Regions from separate parts of the Staphylococcus sp. CoH_129_LAB_1 genome, predicted to be linked through region 2. Evidence: riboswitches for the same ligand, from Rfam matches in the RefSeq annotation. Region 2 holds a riboswitch; each other region holds the start of a gene.
The links. A riboswitch is a leader RNA that binds a small molecule or an ion and turns the genes downstream of it on or off. The one in region 2 is predicted to bind thiamine pyrophosphate.

Region 1: another riboswitch for thiamine pyrophosphate. It lies ahead of tenA (thiaminase II); the one in region 2 lies ahead of AC2FB1_RS02695 (3-oxoacyl-ACP reductase).
Region 3: another riboswitch for thiamine pyrophosphate. It lies ahead of AC2FB1_RS03360 (ECF transporter S component); the one in region 2 lies ahead of AC2FB1_RS02695 (3-oxoacyl-ACP reductase).
Region 4: another riboswitch for thiamine pyrophosphate. It lies ahead of thiC (phosphomethylpyrimidine synthase ThiC); the one in region 2 lies ahead of AC2FB1_RS02695 (3-oxoacyl-ACP reductase).

The regions. Positions count from the first base shown of each region.
Region 1 covers NZ_JBXWKZ010000012.1:34,445-39,898, forward strand. The annotation lists gene AC2FB1_RS05260 (transglycosylase family protein) at 313-1,059, shown strand; TPP riboswitch at 1,699-1,801, shown strand; gene tenA (thiaminase II) at 1,877-2,566, shown strand; gene thiD (bifunctional hydroxymethylpyrimidine kinase/phosphomethylpyrimidine kinase) at 2,559-3,380, shown strand; gene thiM (hydroxyethylthiazole kinase) at 3,373-4,161, shown strand; gene thiE (thiamine phosphate synthase) at 4,164-4,802, shown strand; gene yidC (membrane protein insertase YidC) at 4,891-5,454, shown strand, end outside.
Region 2 covers NZ_JBXWKZ010000005.1:12,708-18,161, reverse strand. The annotation lists gene AC2FB1_RS02710 (FtsX-like permease family protein) at 1-965, shown strand, start outside; gene AC2FB1_RS02705 (DUF4064 domain-containing protein) at 1,058-1,822, shown strand; gene AC2FB1_RS02700 (LLM class flavin-dependent oxidoreductase) at 1,931-3,226, opposite strand; gene AC2FB1_RS02695 (3-oxoacyl-ACP reductase) at 3,290-4,039, opposite strand; TPP riboswitch at 4,164-4,264, opposite strand; gene AC2FB1_RS02690 (5,10-methylene-tetrahydrofolate dehydrogenase) at 4,693-5,454, shown strand, end outside.
Region 3 covers NZ_JBXWKZ010000006.1:51,210-56,663, forward strand. The annotation lists gene auxA (lipoteichoic acid stability factor AuxA) at 1-1,094, opposite strand, end outside; gene graF (glycopeptide resistance-associated protein GraF) at 1,245-1,364, shown strand; TPP riboswitch at 1,570-1,671, shown strand; gene AC2FB1_RS03360 (ECF transporter S component) at 1,764-2,339, shown strand; gene AC2FB1_RS03365 (ABC transporter ATP-binding protein) at 2,352-3,755, shown strand; gene AC2FB1_RS03370 (energy-coupling factor transporter transmembrane component T family protein) at 3,748-4,557, shown strand; gene AC2FB1_RS03375 (hypothetical protein) at 5,349-5,454, opposite strand, start outside.
Region 4 covers NZ_JBXWKZ010000010.1:45,725-51,178, forward strand. The annotation lists gene AC2FB1_RS04720 (alpha-ketoacid dehydrogenase subunit beta) at 1-747, shown strand, start outside; gene AC2FB1_RS04725 (dihydrolipoamide acetyltransferase family protein) at 762-2,048, shown strand; gene AC2FB1_RS04730 (PadR family transcriptional regulator) at 2,203-2,541, shown strand; gene AC2FB1_RS04735 (hypothetical protein) at 2,531-3,304, shown strand; gene AC2FB1_RS04740 (zinc ribbon domain-containing protein) at 3,311-3,526, shown strand; TPP riboswitch at 3,714-3,817, shown strand; gene thiC (phosphomethylpyrimidine synthase ThiC) at 4,016-5,454, shown strand, end outside.

The DNA.
Region 1 (5,454 bases), on a different contig from region 2:
TGCCGACCTTTTTAATAATTTATAAGACAGTAGCTACAATTAATTCGTTAGATAATTTAAAAAAGCACGGTCCATTTTCTGAAATATTACAAAGTCATTACAATTGATTTTACTATTATATATACAATAAATACTGCTATTAAAGTTTTCGTAGCAAATATTTAATAAGAACTATTTACATATCTATGTAATTTTAATGTAAAAAAAGCACGTTTTTTTTTATTTCACTGTAACCTGTTAGGCCTTCTTAGATGTTAGAGTAGTACTCGTAAAATAATTAGAAAACAAATGACTTAGGAGGATTTTACTATTATGAAAAAGACAATTATTGCATCTTCATTAGCAGTAGGATTAGGATTAGTAGCAGGAAACGTAAGTCATGCTGATGCAAGTGAAAATCAAATTAATAAAGAAAAATTAGCTCAATTAGCGGAATCTAACGATCAATCATTAAATCAACATCCTATTCAAGAAGGATCATATAATTACCAATTTAATTTAAATGGTAAGACTTATCATTTTTGGTCAGATGGAACATATTTTAAATGGGAATATTATCCATCAAACGGTTTAACTGAAAATAGTACTAATCAAAACGTAGCTTCTACTCAAACAACACAAAATGTATCTTACCAAAATAATAATTATAATAACATAAATCAATCAGCTTCAACTTCAAATGTAAGTCAACACTATACAAATGAAGCTCAAACACAACAAGCACCAAAAACAACACAAACTAAACAAGCAACTCAAACACAACAAGCACCTGCTAATGCAACTACAAATCAACCTAAACAATCAACAAGCGGTTCATCAGTAAATGTAAATAGTCATTTACAACAAATCGCTCAACGTGAATCAGGTGGAGATATTCATGCAATCAACCCTTCTTCTGGTGCAGCAGGTAAATATCAATTCTTACAATCAACTTGGGATTCAGTAGCACCAGCACAATATAAAGGTGTATCACCAGCACAAGCACCTGAAAGTGTTCAAGATGCTGCGGCAGTAAAACTTTATAATACTGCAGGTCCATCTCAATGGGTTACAGCGTAAAACTTAATAAATAAATTAATAGTGCCTGGGACATTATGAGTTGTCTCAGGCCTTTTTAATATATTGACAATCGATGACTGATTAAAAAGAGTTTTGTACCATGCGTTGTTTATTATAGTTATAAAAGTTTGGGACATAAAGTTTCTGGATAAGTGAAAAAAGATAAATTCTATTGAAATAATATAGAACTTGTCTTTTTTATAAATTTTTGATTATTTTCAACTCGTTGGGTTGCTCGTCTTCTTATATCGAGTGCCATTAGTAGAGCGAGTTGAGTCATGTTATATTCTTTATATATAAGGAACCTTGTTAATTTAGTTTATTGATATTTATTAAATTATACGAAAGGGCCTTATTTTTTTTTAAGTATTTCAATGTAAAATTATATATAAACACAAAGTATTTTGGTGAGACTCTTGTGGGAACAGGACAAGCTAAAGACTACAGGATGAAGCTGTCATCTAAGAAAGCGAGCCAACAATACGTAGTATTGTAAATAAAGAAGTCAGTAAATGAATTTATAATAAACGCAATTACTGGCTATTTTGATAGGAATTATGTCCCGGTCTCTCATTAATTTTATTTCACATCTTTTTTTATTTGAATTATAACAATGGTTTTGTTATGGTTAAATTAATTGAAAACTACTAGGGGAGCCTTATAATATGGCTGAGATGAAGGATTCAGACCCTTATAACCTGATTTGGTTAATACCAACGTAGGAAAGTAGTAATACATATTCACTCATTCTATTTTTTGAATATTGACTACATTTCTACGTTGAAATGTAGTTTTTTTATTTAAGGAGGAATAGTTAATGAGTTTTTCAGATGAATTAAAACAAGCGTCAAAACCAATTATTGAGGAAATTTATAATGATGGTTTTATTCAAGATTTATTAAAAGGAAAATTATCAAAACAAGCAGTGCGCCAGTACTTACGTGCTGATGCTTCTTATTTAAAAGAATTTACTAATTTATATGCCTTACTTATTCCTAAAGCACCTAGTATGAAAGATGTAAAATTCTTAGTAGAGCAAATTGAATTTATGTTAGATGGCGAAGTAGAAGCCCACGAAATTTTAGCTGACTATATTAATGAATCATATGAAGAAATTGTAAAAGAAAAAGTATGGCCACCTAGTGGAGATCATTACATTAAACATATGTATTATCATGCGTATACACATGAAAATGCTGCATATACTATTGCTGCAATGGCACCATGTCCTTATGTATATGAAGTCATTGCCAAATGGGGTCTAGAAGATTCAAACCTTAATAGAGATGCACTTACTGCTAAGTGGTTTGATTTTTATAGTACAGAAATGGCTCCTTTAATTGAAGTGTTTGATCGTTTATTAAATGAACTAACGGAACATTGTACTGAAAATGAAAAAAGAGAAATTAAAGAAGCGTTTTTACAAAGTACTATCCACGAACGTCATTTCTTTAATATGGCCTATATTGATGAGAAATGGGATTTTGGAGGAAAAAATCATGAATAAACCTAAGATTGCATTAACAATTGCCGGTACTGATCCTTCCGGTGGTGCTGGAGTTATGGCAGATTTAAAATCATTCCATGCTTGTGGAGTATATGGAATGGCTACTATTACAAGTATTGTGGCTCAAAATACTAAAGGAGTTCAACATATTCATAATCTAGAAACTAGTTGGGTTAAAGAACAATTAGATAGTGTATTTGATGATGAATTACCTCATGCAATTAAGACTGGAATGATTGCTACACATGAAACGATGGAACTGATTCAAACGTATTTAAAAAAGCATAGCGATATTCCCTATGTTATCGATCCAGTTATGCTAGCTAAAAGTGGCGATTCCTTAATGGATGATGAAACAAAAAAACATCTTCAGGAAACGCTCTTACCATTAGCTGATGTCGTTACTCCTAACATTCCTGAAGCTGAAGAAATTACTGGTTTGAAAATTGATACTGAAAAAAATATTCGTAAAGCAGGTCACATATTTATAAATGAAATAGGAAGCAAAGGTGTCGTCATTAAAGGTGGTCATTCTGCTGATTTAAAAAATGCTAAAGACTTTTTATTTACTAAAGATGATGTCTATACATTTGAAGAGAAGCGATTTAATACGCCACATACTCATGGTACAGGTTGCACATTCTCAGCTGTTATCACAGCCGAACTCGCTAAAGGCAAAACAATTTATGAAGCTGTAAAAAAAGCTAAAAAATTTATTTCATTAAGTATTGAACATACACCTGAAATCGGTCAAGGACGTGGTCCGGTAAACCATTTCGCTTATATGAAGAAAGTTGGTTTAGACGATGAATAGTTTAGAAAAGATAAGACAAGAGAATCCACTAGTAGTCTGTTATACCAATGATGTAGTTAAAAATTTCACTGCGAATGGACTCTTGAGTATTGGTGCAAGTCCAGCAATGAGTGAAGCTCCAGAAGAAGCAGAAGAGTTCTATAAAGTAGCAGGGGCACTACTTATAAATATTGGGACATTAACTAAAGTAAATGAAAAAGATATTTTAAGAATCGGAAAAATTGCTAATAGACAAGGTACACCCATTGTATTTGATCCAGTTGCAGTAGGTGCATCAACATATCGTAAACAATTTTGTGAAACTTTTCTTTCTGAAATAAATGTTTCTGTAATTAAAGGAAATGCATCTGAAATTCTTACTCTAGTAGATTCAAATACTACAATGAAAGGCACTGATGGAGAAACAGACTTAGATGTAGTGACAATCGCTAAAAAAGCTTATGAAAAATATCAAACAGCAATTGTTATTACAGGTAGAGAAGATGTTATTATTCAAGATAATCAAATTGTCAAATTAACAAATGGTTCTCCATTACTTGCAAAAATCACAGGCGCTGGTTGTTTATTAGGCGGTTTAATTGCTGGATTTTTATTTAGAAATACACATCCATCATTACAAGTATTAGAAGAATCAGTAAGTTATTATAATATTGCCGCAGAGATTGCTGAAAAAAGCGAAAAGGTTAATGGACCTGGAACATTCTTACCTCAATTACTTGATGAAATGTATCAACTTAACTATGATACTTATAAACAATTTGTAAAACGTGAAGAGGTTTAAATATGTTTGATTCAAAAAGTTTACAAGTCTATTTTATATGTGGAACACAAGACATAATCGGTGATCAAAACATTAAAGATGTTTTAAAAGCAGCATTAGAATCAGGAGTTACTTTATTTCAATTTCGTGAAAAAGGGCCAAATGCTTTAGTAGGGGATGAAAAAGAAGCCTTAGCTAAGGAATTGAAAACACTTTGCCATGAGTATAAAGTACCTTTTTTAATTAATGATGATGTGGATTTAGCTGAAAAAATTGATGCAGATGGTATACACGTAGGTCAAGATGATGAAATGATTGCTTCTTTTGCTGAACGTTTTAAAAATAAAATTATAGGATTAAGTGTAGGTAACGTAAAAGAATATCAACAGTCAGATTTAGAACATGTAGATTACATAGGCGTGGGTCCAATGTACGAGACATCTTCAAAATCTGATGCAAGTGCTCCTGTAGGTCCTAAAATGATTTCAACACTTAAAAAATTCAATCCAAGTTTACCTATGGTTGCAATAGGAGGAATTACTGAAGATAATTGTGAACCTATAGCTAAAGAAGGAGCGGATGGTGTTTCAGTTATTTCAGTCATTACACACAGTAAAAATATTGACAAGACTGTTAATAAATTAAAGCACTATTTCAAATAAATATCTCTTTTTTTCATTTTTTGTTTTCTAGTACACTCTAACTATGATAAAATAATTTCTATGTGAATATATCAATAGAGGTGTAAAAATGAAGAAGAAAGCGCTACTACCTTTGTTATTAGGGGTAATGGTCTTTTTAGCTGGATGTGACTATTCCAAATCTAGTAATAGAAATGGATTTTTCTACAATACATTCGTTGAACCAATGTCTAAAATTTTACATTGGTTAGGCCATTCTGTTTTTCATGATGATTATGGTATTGCAATCATCGTTTTAGTATTAGTTATTCGTATTATCTTATTGCCTTTCATGCTGTCAAACTATAAAAATAGTCATATGATGCGTGAAAAAATGAAAATTGCTAAACCTGAAGTAGAAGGTGTACAAGAAAAAGTTAAACGAGCACGTAATCAAGAAGAAAAAATGGCTGCTAATCAGGAAATGATGGAAGTTTATAAAAAATATGACATCAATCCTATGAAAAGCGCTTTAGGTTGCTTACCTGTTTTAATTCAAATGCCTGTTGTTATGGGATTATATTTCGTATTGCGTTATCGTATTGGTGGCGGTATTACAGAACATCCACATTTCTTATGGTTTAATTTAGTACATCCTGATATTTGGATTACTATTATTGCAGGTGTGTTATAC
Region 2 (5,454 bases):
GAGATGTGCATCATAGTACTACGAGCAAACACAAAGTACGTCAGCTAGAAAATGAGATTAAGAGACATGCTGATGTTGATGCTTTCAGAGAATATACAAGTGGAAGTGTTGCAGTCACTTATAAGAAGGGTGCATTTGTAAAGCGAGATAATGAGAACAGTCCATTAGATTTACATAGTGTATATTTAATTGTAATGAATCAGAAAGATTACAATACAATCAATCATACGCACCTGCGACTTAAACATAATGAAATGGGAATATTAGCGAAAAATTTTATGTTTCAAAAATTAGACCATATCAAATTAATGAATCAAACATTTAAAACAAATCAGTTAAAAGGAGATCATTTTTCATTTCCAGTTCCAGGTGGAGTCACACTTGTTACTCATAATGTAAATCAACAACGTCAATTGATTCATTATTATCAAACAACAGCAAATATTAACTCATACATTGCTTTTAATCTTAAAACAAAAGATACACAGTCCATAGATCATATTAAGTCTAAATTGATGAAACAATATGATATTCAAATTGATAATAAAGATGAATTAAATAAGGATATGTTTGATATTTATGGTGGTCTCATTTTTGTTGGAACTATTGTTTCTTTAGTCTTAATGATTGGTACATTTACGATGATGTATTACAAAAATATTGCTGAGGGATATGAAGATCGGAAAAACTATCGAATTATGCGTCAAGTAGGTTTAGAAGAAGAACGGATTAGATCTGTTATTAATGACCAAGTAGTTATTATTTTTACCTTACCTATTATAGTATCTATGATACATGTACTATGTGCTTCTAAAATGATTTATACTTTGCTTGGTATTTTAGATGTTAATGATATAAAATTATTTTTAACAACTTATATCGGTGTCTTAGTGTTCGTAATGATAATCTATGCTTTGATGTATGTGATTACGTCTCGTGTATATTATCGTCTCATTCATCGTTGATATATTAGTAAAAAGAAAATCTTATTCTTATATATAAATGAGTGTAAGACTCTAGGTAGTAGGGTATAAGGATAAAAAAAGGAGGCGGAATAATGGCGAAACAATATGATGATGCAACAATTAGAAATAGTAACAATAAAATTAAACGTACTGGGGAACACGTCCTTACTTGGATAGGTGTTGCAATTCAAGCATTAGTTGCAATTATGTTTTTAATGGTTAAACCCTTTATCGGTAATGCTGATTTTAAAGAACAAATTATTAATGAAGCTCAAAAACAAGACAATCAAGTTTCCATAACAGAAATAAATAATGGTATGGATGCATTAGGTGGTTTATTTAATTTCTTTACATGGGGCGCGTTCATTCCATTAATTCTTGCAATTATTGGTGGTATTTTAATTAATAAAAAACCTAAACTTGCAGGTATCTTATTAATTATTGCAGGTATTTTAGCGATTGCTACAAACTGGATTAGTTTAATTTTATGGTTAATTGCAGGTATTATGTTGCTTGTTCGTAAACCTAAGCATGACATGTATGACAATGCTGGTTATAATGATCATCACAAAAGAGACCATCATGATGTAAATGCAAATAATAATGCATTCATTTTGGATGAAGAAGAAGAAAGACAACAACAACGTTATATTAAAGATCATTATTCAAATAAAGATCAAGAAGCGGACAATAATAATGAAAGAGATCACGATACACACATAAATGATTCGAACGATGACGACTATCGTGATCAACGTTATTCAAATCATAAAACGAATAAACAAAGTAATGATTTTATTCAAGATGAAGCAAGAAAGCATCAAGATGAAAAAGATAACGATCCATACAAATATTAATAATATGATATATAAAAGCGATGGTATTCCTAAGTTAATACCATCGCTTTTTACGTTAATTTCTACTATATGGTTTGGATAAAATATATTAGATAAATGATTTTAATATTAAATTAAATCTAAGTGTTCTCTTAGTGTAGAACCTTTATACTGATGTCGATATAAGCCACGACGTTGTAATTCAGGTACAATGAGTGCAACTACGTCATTTAAACTATCTGGTAAAGAAGGTGGCATTAAGTTAAATCCATCTGCAACACCTGCATTAAACCAGCGTTCCATTTCATCTACAATTTCTTTTGGCGTACCTATTAATGTCAGATGTCCACCGCCTGCATTAAGGTAACTTAGCAGTTCTCTTACAGTAGGTTGCTTATCTTGAATAATTTCTAAGATGGTTTCATATCGACCAACGGGACCGTTAAACTCTTCTAAAGAAGGTAGTTTAGGCACAGGAGCATCTAACTCCCACTGACTACAGTCTTGTTGAATGAAAAAACTGAGTTGCTTTAAAGCAGCTTTGATAGGAAGTCGTTGATCAAGTTCTGCTTTCTTTTTCAATGCTTCTTCATGTGTATGACCTACATAAGTGACTAAGCCAGGAAAGACTTTAATATAACGCTGGTGGTCACGTTGTGCCATTTCATTATCTAAGCGCTCCCGATAACGTTTTGCTTGCTTCATATTCCAAGAAACAGAATATACTGCATCTGCATATTTAGTTGCTAAAGTGATACCTTGAGCTGAAGCGCCTGCTTGCATAGACACTGGTCTACCTTGAGGACTACCTGGTGTTGTGAGTGGCCCATTAATTTGGAAATAGTTTCCTTTGTGCTGAAGTGCGTTAATATGTGTATCATCAATTAATGTACCTTTATGTCTATTAGGTTTAAAATCATTCGTATGCCAAGAATCAAATAATCCATTCATGACTTGAGCAAACTCTTCAGCTTTCTTATAGCGTTCATCATGGTTAGGCAGATGCTCCATGCTATGATTTTGAGCTTCCATGTCTGTCATGGAAGTGACTAAATTCCATCCTACTCGACCACCACTAATATGATCTAAACTAAGTAACTGACGTGCTGCGGTGAATGGATTAGAAAATGTACTTGAAATCGTAGGAACTAATCCAACATGTTGTGTGACTTGAGATATAGCAGTTAAGTTAATCAATGGATCGAACCAAAAACTTGGCATCGAAGTATAGCTTGGAATAAATGACTGATTATCTGCAAAAAAAACTACGTCTAACAACCCTTTTTCAGATAACTGAGCTAATTCTTGATAGTATTGAATATCACCGATACGTTCAATACTTGAATTGGGAAGTTGCCAAGCAGCTTGGTGATGACCACATCCATAGATTAATACACCGAGATGAAGTTGATGTTGATGAGTCAATTTAATTTTTCACTCCAATGTTCTTGTTATTTCTATTCTAAGATAAGCAAGACCAGTCCTATATTAATTCATGGTTAAACCACCATCTACAGTAATATTTTGACCGGTTATACCATTTGCTGCTTCGCTACTTAAATAAGTAACCATATTTGCAACATCTTGTGGGGTAGTGACTTTACGTATTGGAGTCGTTTGCGCAATTAAATCAAAGACTTCCGGCGTAGTGACAGCACTAGCATCAGTTGTTTTAAGTAATCCTCCTGATACCACATTAGCTGTAATACCATATTGACCTAATTCAGCAGCAATATTGCGTGTGAATCCAATCAACCCAGCTTTAGCTGTGGTATATTCATGATATGGTACAACAGGATTTTGATATAAATTTGTACCAATACTTACAATTGTACCTGAGCCACGTTCTATAAATTGAGGAATGACACTTTGAGTAACATTAAAAGCGCCTTTCAGTGTACCATCAATTTGTTGTTGGTAGTCATCCCATGACAAGTCTTTAAATGCTTTTTGGACAGTAGGATCAAATTTGAAATTAACTAATGCATTATTGACAACAACGTCAATTTTACCGAAATGAGATGTTGCTTCTTTCACTAAGCGCTCAACCGCTTCACGTTGCGTCACATCTGCTTGAATTGCGATAGCTTTGTCACCAAGCTCCTCTGCAAGTGCTTCAGCTGTTTCACGACTTTGATTATAATTAATGATGACTTCAAATCCTTGTGTAGCTAATGTTCTTGCAATTACTGCACCTAAACCACGGCTACTTCCAGTTACTAATACTGTTCTCGTCATAAATATTGTGCCTCCATTTACTTCATTTACAGCAAAAAAATATGCAACCTTCACATTAGGAAAGTTGCATTAAAAAAGATATATATCATAATTGAGAATAGTTTGAAATATCTCAACAGATTACCTATTTTACACGACACTTTCCTACGCTAGTATAAGCTAGTTCAGGTTCAAAGGGTTTGAGGTTATACCTCATCTCAGTTTTAAACACCCCTAGTGCATATAATTAAACTATAGTTTCACTTTATGACTTCTATTATCAGAAGTCAAGCGCTCCCATTAAAGATTATATTGATTACTTTTTTATTTGAATATAAAAATAAAAATTTATATAATTTATTTTTATAATAATTTTCAATTATATGATTGAAAATCAGATATACCGTGCTTAAAATAGACGTTACACTAAAAGGTAAGCCCATCAGATCATTTTGATTTAAATACGAATAAAGTTAAAGTGGATCTTACACCATGGAAATATCGTTATGTTGTAGGCGGTGTGGTTTTAGGTTTAGTTGTAATTGCATACATTATCTTTTTACCACTAGTACTCGCAAAATAATAATGAAGATATAGGTGTACGTTTTTATAGGAGAATCATGCTCTTAACGTACGCCTTTCTTTTTATTTTTCACAGAAAGGAGGATAACACCATGCATAATATTGGATTGATACCTTCACCAGGTGTCGCTCATAAACATGTAGAAGCTGTTATTCCAGATATAAAAGCACATCTGAATCGACGTATTAATGACCAACAAGATTGGAACTTCGACATTCATATTGATTTAATGATAGGTTCAGCTGAAGATGTACATGAAAGTATTGATAAAGCAGCAGAAATGAAAGATAAGCATGATTGGGATTTTGTTGTATGTATCACAGATTTACCAAGTATTTCTGGAAATAAAGTGGTCATTAGTGATTTCAATAATGAAAAACAAGTAGCGATGCTATCTTTACCTTCATTAGGTTGGATAGACCTACGACGAAAAGTAAGAAATAGTTTAACATCTATTATTGAACAATTGTATTACTCAACATCAAGAGTTGCTCCAAAGATTCATCCTCTTATACATCCTAAAGCAGTAAAGCCAAATGAAGATGAAACGCCAAAGCAACGTTATATTCATCGATGGTTTATTCTCAGTTGGATTCAACTAATTTTAGGACTCACACGTGCAAATGAACCATGGAAAAATATTTTTAATTTTAAAAAGATTATTTCAGTTGCTTTTGCAACTGGAACTTATGTATCGATTTTTTCTATGCCTTGGGAACTGAGTATCCAGTACTCCATAGTAAGATTTATTATACTTATGCTTATTGCTATCCTAGGTATGACAGGCTGGTTACTCTATGCACATCAATTGATCGAACGTAAAACAGCTAAATCGCAACGTGTGTATCGCTAT
Region 3 (5,454 bases), on a different contig from region 2:
GTAGCAATGTAAATAATAATAATAAAGAGTAATATTAACAATGTAATCCATTCAATCACGTATTGAGTTTGTGATAATTCCCATTCTCCATATACAAATAGAGCATTTCTGTTATTAAATTCTATAAATGTGAATAAGAACAAGATAAAACCACAGAAAATCTCTACATATGCTGGTTTAATCCATTTAGGACGTCTCATCCACTTAGGAATATCATCTTCTTCTATATCTACAATATTTTTAAATTTACTTTTAAATTTATCGCGTTTAGATCTAATTTTATCTAAATCCACACTTCTTCTTGTCTTATGTGCATATTCTGATGTTTTATCTTGAAGTTGTTTAAAATGAACTTTTGATTGAGTCGAAACGTTTCCTTTTTGAGTTCTTGATAATGTAGGCTCTTCTTCCCCTAATTCTTCTTTTGTTAAAGGTAATGCACGACGTAAGAATAAGAAGTTCCAAATTGCCGCTTGAGCTAGTAACCACATAATAATGAAGAATGTATTTACACTTAAAATATCAATAGGCTCAATCTCATTTGCGTCGATTTTACCATATAATGATATTTGAGTAATCAAGTAACTTATTCCATATGAAATAATAATCCATAAGTAATGGACTTTTCTATTTTCTTGATATAATTCATCTTTATAAACGATATATCCTGTATGAATCACAAATGGAATAACAAATATAATTGCCCAAAAGCCATATACTTGAGTCATCAATGTAATTGTAATAAGGAAGTATAAAATGCCAATGACTAAAAAGAAAATTGAGATGTCGTAATCATATTTGGTTGTTCTAAATAATGTAAATCCAATCCATATAACTAGAATACCAAACAGAATAATTATGACTGCGCTTACAACTGGAAAGTTGCCTATGAATCTACTCATCACTCTAATTATTTCACTAAAAAATGCATTAAGAAAGTCCCATATATTATGTATTTTTAAATCAACTTTTCCTTTATCCTTTAATTTATGAATTAAAGACAAATTGATTAAGATAATGAGACCTGTGAAGAGTGAAACGATACCGATTAAGTAACTATAGATAATCTCGGCGTGTTTCTTAAGAAAAGACATACAGTTCACCTCAAAATTAATTATATATGAACTTTCTATTCTTGTCTTTAATAAAAAATAAAATACTTCTCTAGACTGAGATAAGTTTATCTATTTATTGATTGGGTATATTACTATTGTAAAGTAATTTTTGAAAAGGAGTGTTGTCCTATGACACATGAAGATGCAAAAAAAGCAAAAGAATATGAAGAAAAATTAAAAGAACAAAAAGAAGAAAAAACTGACGATATTGAACAAACTAAACAAGACGTTCAAAATACATTAGACTAATTTAATAATTTTCAAATACTTATACTTTTTTAAGAATAGCGTATAAAAAATTATTTTATACGCTATTCTTTATTTTTATGTCAATTTTATACGAGTCATTCAATGTATAGAGCCATTAATTAATAATTATTTTTTTAAATTACTATTACTTAAAAGTACCTTGACATTCACTTTTAAAAGTCATACATTTAAATTAAAGAAAATATAAACGCACTAGGGGTGTACAGTACTGAGATGAGGCTTATCCTCAAACCCTTTGAACCTGATCTAGTTAAATACTAGCGTAGGAAAGTGTTAACTTAAATAAATTATGTTCTTAATAATCAATAGCATTTTTATTTAAATTTACGCACAACTTTTCTACGGAAGGTTGTGCGTTTTTTTAGGAGGAACTGTTTTATGTCTAAAGGTTTAAAGCTTTCAGAAATTTTAGTAACTGTACTGATTGCTGTCATTTTTGCAATTATCTATAACCTATGGTGGTTACCGTATAATTTAGCACAGGTGGCAGGTATTCATTTAGAACAACTTACGTACGGTATTTGGTTTATGGCAGCTATTGTCGCTTACTTAATCATTCCTAAACCAGGTATTGCCTTAATCGCTGAATTTGCCGCTGGCGCCGGAGAAACAATTGTTATGGGTAAATTTGATATTCCAACTATAGTATATGCAATTTTACAAGGTCTTGCATGTGAAGTTGTATTTGCTATTTTTAAATATAAATCACGCTCAATGATGGTAGCAATGTTAGCAGGCTTAGTAACAGCATTAGTATCTTTCCCTGTAGACTATTTTTACGGTTATTTAAATGAAGTTGCAGGATGGAACTTACTTCTATTTATTGTTTTTCGCGCTATTAGTGGTATTGTACTTTCAGGTATACTCTCTTATCTAATTGTAAGAGCATTAGATAAAACTGGCGTTACTAAATTATTCCGTCCTGCCTCTCAAAAAGACTATGACAACCTATAAGGGGAAATGATTGTGTTAAAAGTCAAAAATTTACGCCTTAAATATCCTAATGGCGATCGAAAAATTTTCGATAATTTAAATATAGAAATTAAAGATAAAGAAAAAGTGCTTTTACTAGGTCCTTCTGGATCTGGTAAAAGCACATTGCTTAATGTCCTTAGTGGTATTGTTCCTAACCTCATAGAATTACCTATGAAATATGATGAACTAGATATTGACCCTCATTCTGGGGTCATTTTTCAAGATCCAGATACACAATTTTGTATGCCAAAAGTTTATGAAGAATTAGCTTTTGTCTTAGAAAATCGACAAGTACCAAGAGCAGACATGAATGAACAAATTAAAAAAGCACTTGCGTCAGTAGACTTAGATGTGGATGATTCAACCTTCGTAAATAATTTAAGTGGCGGTATGAAACAAAAACTTGCTATCGTCGAAACTATTTTACAAAAAGCTGATACACTCTTTTTAGATGAGCCTACAGCTATGTTAGATGTCCAAGCAACTGCTGACTTATGGCAACGATTAATTCAATTATGGACTGATCAAACAGTACTAATTGTTGAACATAAAGTAGAACATATTTGGCACCATGTAGATCGAGTCATATTAATGAACTATGATGGGGAAATTATAGCTGATAATACACCTGATTACATACTCAATCATTGTGAATCTTTACTAACCGAATTCGGTGTATGGCATCCACATGCATGGGATTACGCTCCTATCCGAAAAGACTTAACTCCGCAATTATCTAAAACACTTTTTAAATTTCAAAAAGGTCAAATTGTTCGCGGTAAGAATTTGTTATTTAAGATTCCTGAACTAAATATCCATCCTGGAGAATGGATTACAATTACTGGAAAAAATGGAGCTGGTAAAACTACCTTACTCGAATCAATGATGCAATTAGTGAAATATAAAGGTGAAATGTTTTATAATGGGAAATTATTAAAAAAAATCAAAGATGCTGCACGACATATGTATCTTGTATACCAAAACCCTGAACTTCAATTTATTACAAATTCAGTTTATGAAGAGATAAATATCCATTATAATCATCTTGATAAAACAAAGTCGAAAGAAGAAACTGAACATCTTTTAAAACTTTTACATTTAGAAAAAGTTAAACATCAACACCCCTTTGAAATTTCTACAGGCCAAAAACGTCGATTAAGTGTAGCAACTGCCCTAAGTTCAAAAGCCGACATTATATTGTTAGATGAACCCACATTTGGACTTGATAGTCATAATACATTTCAACTTATTAAACTATTTGAACAACGTGTTGAACGAGGTCAAACAATCGTAATGGTGACGCATGACCCTGAAATTATTAATCGTTATCCAACACGTCGACTAGAAGTAGAAAATGGAAAAGTTTCAGATTGGGAAGGTGAACCACATGTTTGAACGTTGGAAAAAGCGTCATACACTTGTTGATGATGTAAATATTATTACAAAGTTAATTCTTGGAGTTTTATTATTTATATTTATCATCTTTGTTCACAACTTTGACTATATGATTTATATCTCTTTATTAATGTTTATATTTTTATTAGCTTTCAATGGTACAGCTTTTAAAGTTATTGGTGCATTTTTATCAGCAACAATTTTCTTTGCTTTGCTATCATCGTTATTTATGATTCTATATGGTGATGGTACACACATGTTGTTTGAGTGGGGAATTATTCATGTTAGTACCGAAAGTGTAGTAAGAGGTCTTCATTTATCCCTAAGAACAATTACAGTTTCAATGTTTGGTGTATTAATTGCATTAACATCACAAATTGTTATGATTTTTTATAGTTTGATGCAACATCTAAAAGTAAAACCTAAAATTGCTTACGCATTTATGGCTGCTATTCGTATGGTGCCACTTATTTTTACATCATTTATTCAATTACGACGTTCTTTAAAAATGCGTTATCAAATGATTGATGCTTCCAACTATCGAGGTTTGAAACGACTAAAACATTTATTAATTCCAATACTAAGTCAAAATATACGTCGAGCACATCAATTATCAGTTGCTATGGAATCAAAAGGATTTAAAGATGGGCCGCGTACTTACTATTATAAAGCACCTTTTTCATATAAAGATATTATTTTCGTTATTATGACAATTGCTTTATTAATTTGTGCTTTTTATTTATCTCAATATTTTCCTATCACTGGTATCAAAGATGCTCGTGTTTCAGAAATGTTAGGATAATTGATAAAGAGTTGTCCAGGACATAAAGTTTCCGGATAAGTGAAAAAAGACAATTTCTATTGAAATAATATAGAAATTGTCTTTTTTATAATTTTTTGATTATTTTCAACTTGTTGAGCTGTTACTTTTCTCATAATTAAGTGCCATTAGCACAAATCCTAGTTCTCTTTTGGCTTTATTTATCCCTTGAACGGACATTCGAGTGAACCTTAAAATAGCTTCATAAATCTAAAAACAGGCTCCACATCAATTTTTCTTTGACTGTATATGGCTTTTGTTTTTGGTTCTGAAAGCTTTTTATTAATTTGGGCTTTAAAATATTCCTAATTATAATTTTTCATTATTTTTTTTATTCGTTTTTGAATTGAATTTAAAAATGGTATCATCGTTCTTGTATTAATCGGATTTTGATACAATAAGACAAAATAAATTGGGAATTTGTCGCTATTTGTAAATAATACCCTGGCTTGAGTTGTCCATTTTTCATATAATCTTCTTTCATTCTCATAAATGTGGCATCATGGTCTGTTTTAGAATAACTATTTCTATCATTTAAAATAGATTTTTGGACTTCATATCTATGCTCTCGCTCAGAGCGCTCATTAATTTTCTTTTTGTATTGTTTAATTTTAGTTCTTTTAAGCCGTATTTATTTTCTTATTTTAGTACATTTTTTATTATCGATATATTGGTTTAAATCTTCGATGTCTTTATCTAAATGACTATCAATCAAATCTATTTTTTCTTTTGTTAAGTCATTACCGTGACCTTTTTTAATCTCAGATATGATTTTATTTTGTCACCAATTCAAGATAGAGTGCTTTAAAATCTGCATTCATTTTTGACTCATGGTTTTGAATACTCTTTTTCCATACACATGTATATCGATTGTCATTC
Region 4 (5,454 bases), on a different contig from region 2:
AACGACTTTATCGGATTTGGTTTAGATCCAATTTTAAACCAAGGCGCAAAAATGAGATATATGTTTGGCGGTAAAGCTAAAATTCCATTAGTTGTACGTACAGTTCATGGCGCTGGCGCAAGTGCCGCAGCCCAACACTCTCAATCTTTATACAATATGTTTGCAACGATTCCAGGTGTTAAAGTGGTCGTACCATCAAACCCATATGATGCAAAAGGATTATTGATGTCAGCCATTCAAGATGATAACTTAGTTGTCTTTTCTGAAGATAAAACATTACTTGGTCAAAAAGGTAATGTACCGGAAGAACCATACACAATTGAAATTGGTAAAGCCAATGTGACACATGAAGGTGACGATTTAACGATTGTTGCAATTGGTAAAATGGTTGCTGTAGCTGAAGAAACAGCTGAACGACTAGAAGAAGATAATGTTTCAGTGGAAGTCATTGACTTACGTTCAGTATCTCCTTGGGATCAAGATACAGTGTTAGAATCAGTGAAAAAGACAGGTCGTTTAATTGTCATTGATGAGTCTAGTCCACAATGTAACATTGCTGGTGACGTAGCATCTGTGATTGGTGATATTGGATTCGATTACTTAGACGGCCCAATCAAAAAAGTGACTGCACCAGACACACCAGTACCATTTGCATCAAACTTAGAAGCTGCATATATACCAAATGCAGATAAAGTATTAGACATAGCATCTGAATTAATTGATGACTTAAAAAAGGCTAACGCGTAGGGAGGTGTATCACAATGAGTGAAAATATTATTATGCCAAAACTCGGTATGACAATGAAAGAAGGTACTGTAGAAGAATGGTTTAAATCAGAAGGTGATACAGTAGAAGAAGGCGAAAGCATTGTCACAATTAGCTCTGAAAAATTAACCAACGACGTTGAAGCACCTGCGAGTGGTACATTATTAAAAATTAAAGTACAAGCAGGCGAAGATGCAAAAGTAAAAGCAGTGCTCGGTATCATCGGAGAAGAAGGCGAAGATACAGGAAGCGATGACGATGACGGCTCTGAAGAAGAAACAAAAGATAATAAAGACAACGACACAACTTCAGAAGATAAAAAAGTACCTTCAACTGAAGAACAATCTGATAAAAAAGATACAGAAAAAGAAGTGAAGCCTGAACAACGAGAACGTATTTTTATCTCTCCATTAGCACGTAATATGGCTGAAGATAAAGATCTTGATATCACAAGAATTAAAGGTACAGGTGGAAATGACCGGATTACAAAATTAGATATTCAACGTGTAGAATCAGATGGTTATGATTATGAAGGTGAAGCGGCTTCGTCTAAAGAAGGTACATCTTCAACAGCACAAAGCTTTGATGTATCTAGCATTGGCGAAGGTCTAAATCCAATGCGTCAACGTATCGCTCAAAATATGCGTCAAAGTCTTCATAATACAGCTCAATTAACATTACATCGTAAAGTCAATGCAGATCGTCTATTAGATTTTAAAAATCGATTATCTGAAGAATTAAAAGATGCAGATCAAGATGTGAAATTAACTGTAACTGCACTATTAGCCAAAGCAGTTGTGTTAGCTCTTAAAGATTATGGCGCAATGAATGCACGTTATGAAAATGGTAAATTAACTGAATATGACGATGTGCATCTTGGCATCGCAACATCACTTGACGAAGGCTTAATGGTACCAGTGATTAACAATGCAGACACAAAAAGCATTGGTGCTTTAGCACATGAAATTAAAACATCAGCTGAAGCAGTTCGTGAAGGTAATACAGGTGATGTTCAACTTAGTGGCGCAACATTTACAATTACAAATATGGGGGCAAGTGGCATCGAATACTTCACACCAATCTTAAACTTAGGTGAAACAGGTATCTTAGGAGTTGGTGCTTTAGCTAAAGAGCTTGTTCTTGAAGGAGATAATGTAAAACAAGTCGCTCGCATCCCATTAAGTTTAACCTTCGATCATCAAATTTTAGACGGTGCAGGCGCAGCTGACTTCTTAAAAGTACTTGCAAAATATATTGAAAATCCATATCTATTGATGTTATAGATAATAAATAACTTTTTATCATAAAGACCTCCAGGAGTCTGAAATACTTCTGGGGGCTTTATTTATACTCAACTATCTTACATTATAAGTTAGTTGACGTAGCTATAATGTTATACTATCTTATATTATAAGATAGTTAGTAAAAGGTGATCACATGACAATATCTAATCAAATAATGAAAGGGCTTTTAGATGGAGCAATTTTAGGTCTTATTGCAAAAGGAGAAACGTATGGATATGAAATTCTTGAGAAATTAAAGGAACATCAATTTCCTGAAATTAGTGATGGCAGTATTTATCCAGTGCTCTTAAGACTAGATAAAAAAGGTTATGTACATACAACCATGCGTAAATCCGACAACGGCGGACCTAAGCGTAAATACTACACTATTTCAGAAAGTGGACTCAAAGAACTACAACAGTTTAAGAAAAAGTGGCAAGCTCTTAATGAAGGTATGGATCATATATTCAGGAGTGATAATAATGATAAGTAAAGAAAAAGAAGACTACTTATTTAAGTTAAAGGCTGAACTTTTATTTAGAGGCAAAGATGAACATGAGGTTAATGATATTATAGAAGAATTAAGAGATCATTTAGCACTTGCTGAAAAGAATCACGATGATGTTAGTGATATTCTAAATACTCCAGTAAAAGATTATGCTGATCAATTCTCAGAATATATAATTTTAACTAGGGGATTGTTTAAATACTTAGCTTTATTTTCAGCATTTATGCTAGCTATTTTTATTATCCCAAATTTTTTTACAGAACAACTTAATATAACAATTGGTTTTATTATTAATATCTTATTTATCTTTTGTATAACTACGATTTTACCTTTTTTCTTAATTAGAAAGGGTCTCGTAAAGTATGGAGAGCAACGACGAGTATATATTTATGCTTTTATATGGGGGGCAGTTATTTTTGGACTCATCTTATTAAGTACGTATCTTACAAAACACTATCCCATTTATCATATCATTACACTAACTGAATCAAAAAGTGTGATAATAGGACTGATTCTGTTGTTAATTGTAATGACTTTATCTGTTATTTTGAAACAGCGTTTGTTCGCTTTAGTGATATTTATTGTTTGTTTACCAGATATAATTGGATGGGTAGTTAAAATATACAGTCGCTCAGAATCTCAATCTAGTATTGTTTCACTAATTGTAGCCATTGCTTTATTGTTAATATTGAATATTGCATTTTTCATCTTTACATTTAAAAAACGTAAAAATAAAGTGAAGGAGTGATTTATTATGTCAGAAAATCAAAATCAAGGTTGTATAAAATGTGGTCATACAGAAGTGGAAGAAGGTACATTGTCTGCAACAGGATCTGGTATATCTAAATTATTAGATGTACAACATAATAATTTTAAGACGATAACTTGTAAAAATTGTGGATATACCGAATTTTATAAACAAGATAGAAACAGAAGTAGAGACTTTATTGATTTGTTCTTTGGAGGATAAGTCAATTCGAGAAACAGCAGTAATCCCAGTGGATACTGCTGTTTTAATATATAAGTAAGACTTCGGGTTGTGTGAAGTTAGACTTTCGGATGTCTAAAAGTTGTAAAAACTATTTAATATATTGACTTGATATTTATGGGATTTTAAGTCATTGTATAAGTATAGGTTAAATAACCTATAATTTAATAATCTCTGCTAGGGGTGCTTTATATTGCTGAAAGGAACATCATGTTCCAACCCTTTGAACCTGATCTAGTTAATACTAGCGTAGGGAAGCCAGTGAGTGACTTTACAATGACATATGGATGTTTTCATAGTTTGATGAAAAGGTCAATTTAACTATTAATCATTTTCTTCATTATGATACTTACATATATTTTCGTATACATTCACTTATTCTTATGCATTCAGTATTAAGCTGAATGCTTTTTTTATGAATCATATCATCAGTGATATTTAGACCCTTCTAGTATTTAGGAGGCAATGTCAATGGAACAAGAAAAAATCAATTTTAAAAGAACTTTTCCAGCAAGTAAACGTATTTTTAAAAAAGGCGAGGGTAATGATAGTGATATCTTTGTACCATTCAGAGAAATCGAACTCTCTGACACACAACTAGAACAACGCAGTTTTCAAAATGATCCTGTCGTTGTTTATGACACAGCAGGTCCTTATCATGATGAAAGTTACGAGGTAGATATTAATCGTGGACTACCAAAAGTACGTGATGAATGGATTGAGGCGCGTGATGATGTGGAACATTATGAAGGTCGCCGTATTCAATCGATTGATAATGGTTTTTCAAAAGAAGGTCATAAAAACTATGTAGCTCATCCATTTGAATATCAACCAAGACGTGGTAGTAAAGAGACACCTGTGACACAAATGTACTACGCTAAACAAGGGGTTATTACAAAGGAAATGAAATTTGTGGCGATTAGAGAACAAGTTGAGCCAGAATTTGTTCGAGATGAAATTGCAAGGGGTCGCGCCATTATCCCAAATAACATTAACCATCCAGAATCAGAACCTATGATTATTGGGAAAAACTTCTCTGTCAAAATTAATGCGAATATTGGCAACTCAATTGTGTCTTCTTCTATTGAAGCAGAAATTGAAAAATTAGTATGGGCTACACACTGGGGTGCAGATACGATTATGGATTTATCTACAGGTAAAAACATCCATACTACGCGCGAATATTTATTACGTAATTCGCCTGTTCCAGTGGGAACTGTACCGATTTATCAAGCATTAGAAAAGGTAAATGGGGTAGCTGAAGATTTAACATGGGAAGCATATCGAGATACATTAATCGAACAAGCAGAACAAGGGGTTGACTACTTTACGATTCATGCTGGTTTACGTCTTCACTATATTCCATTAACTGTAGATCGTTTAACTGGTATTGTATCTCGTGGTGGTTCAATCATTGCACAATGGTGTCTTGCACATCATGAAGAAAGTTTCTTATACACACATTTTGATGAAATTTGTGAGATTTTAAGTCAATATGATGTTGCTATTTCACTTGGTGACGGTTTACGTCCTGGATCAATTTATGATGCCAATGATGAAAGTCAATTTGCAGAGTTAAAAACATTAGGTGAATTAACAGATATTGCTTGGAAACATAATGTACAGGTAATGATTGAAGGGCCAGGGCATATTCCAATGCATAAAATTAAAGAAAACCAAGATTTAGCAGATTTCTATTGTAAAGAAGCACCATTTTATACATTAGGACCTCTTGTAACAGACATCGCACCAGCATATGATCATATCACATCAGCGATTGGCGCAGCACAAATTGCAAGTCATGGAACAGCGATGTTATGTTATGTGACTCCTAAAGAACATTTGGGATTACCAAACAAAGATGATGTGCGTGAAGGAGTTGTAACATATAAAATTGCCGCACATGCAGC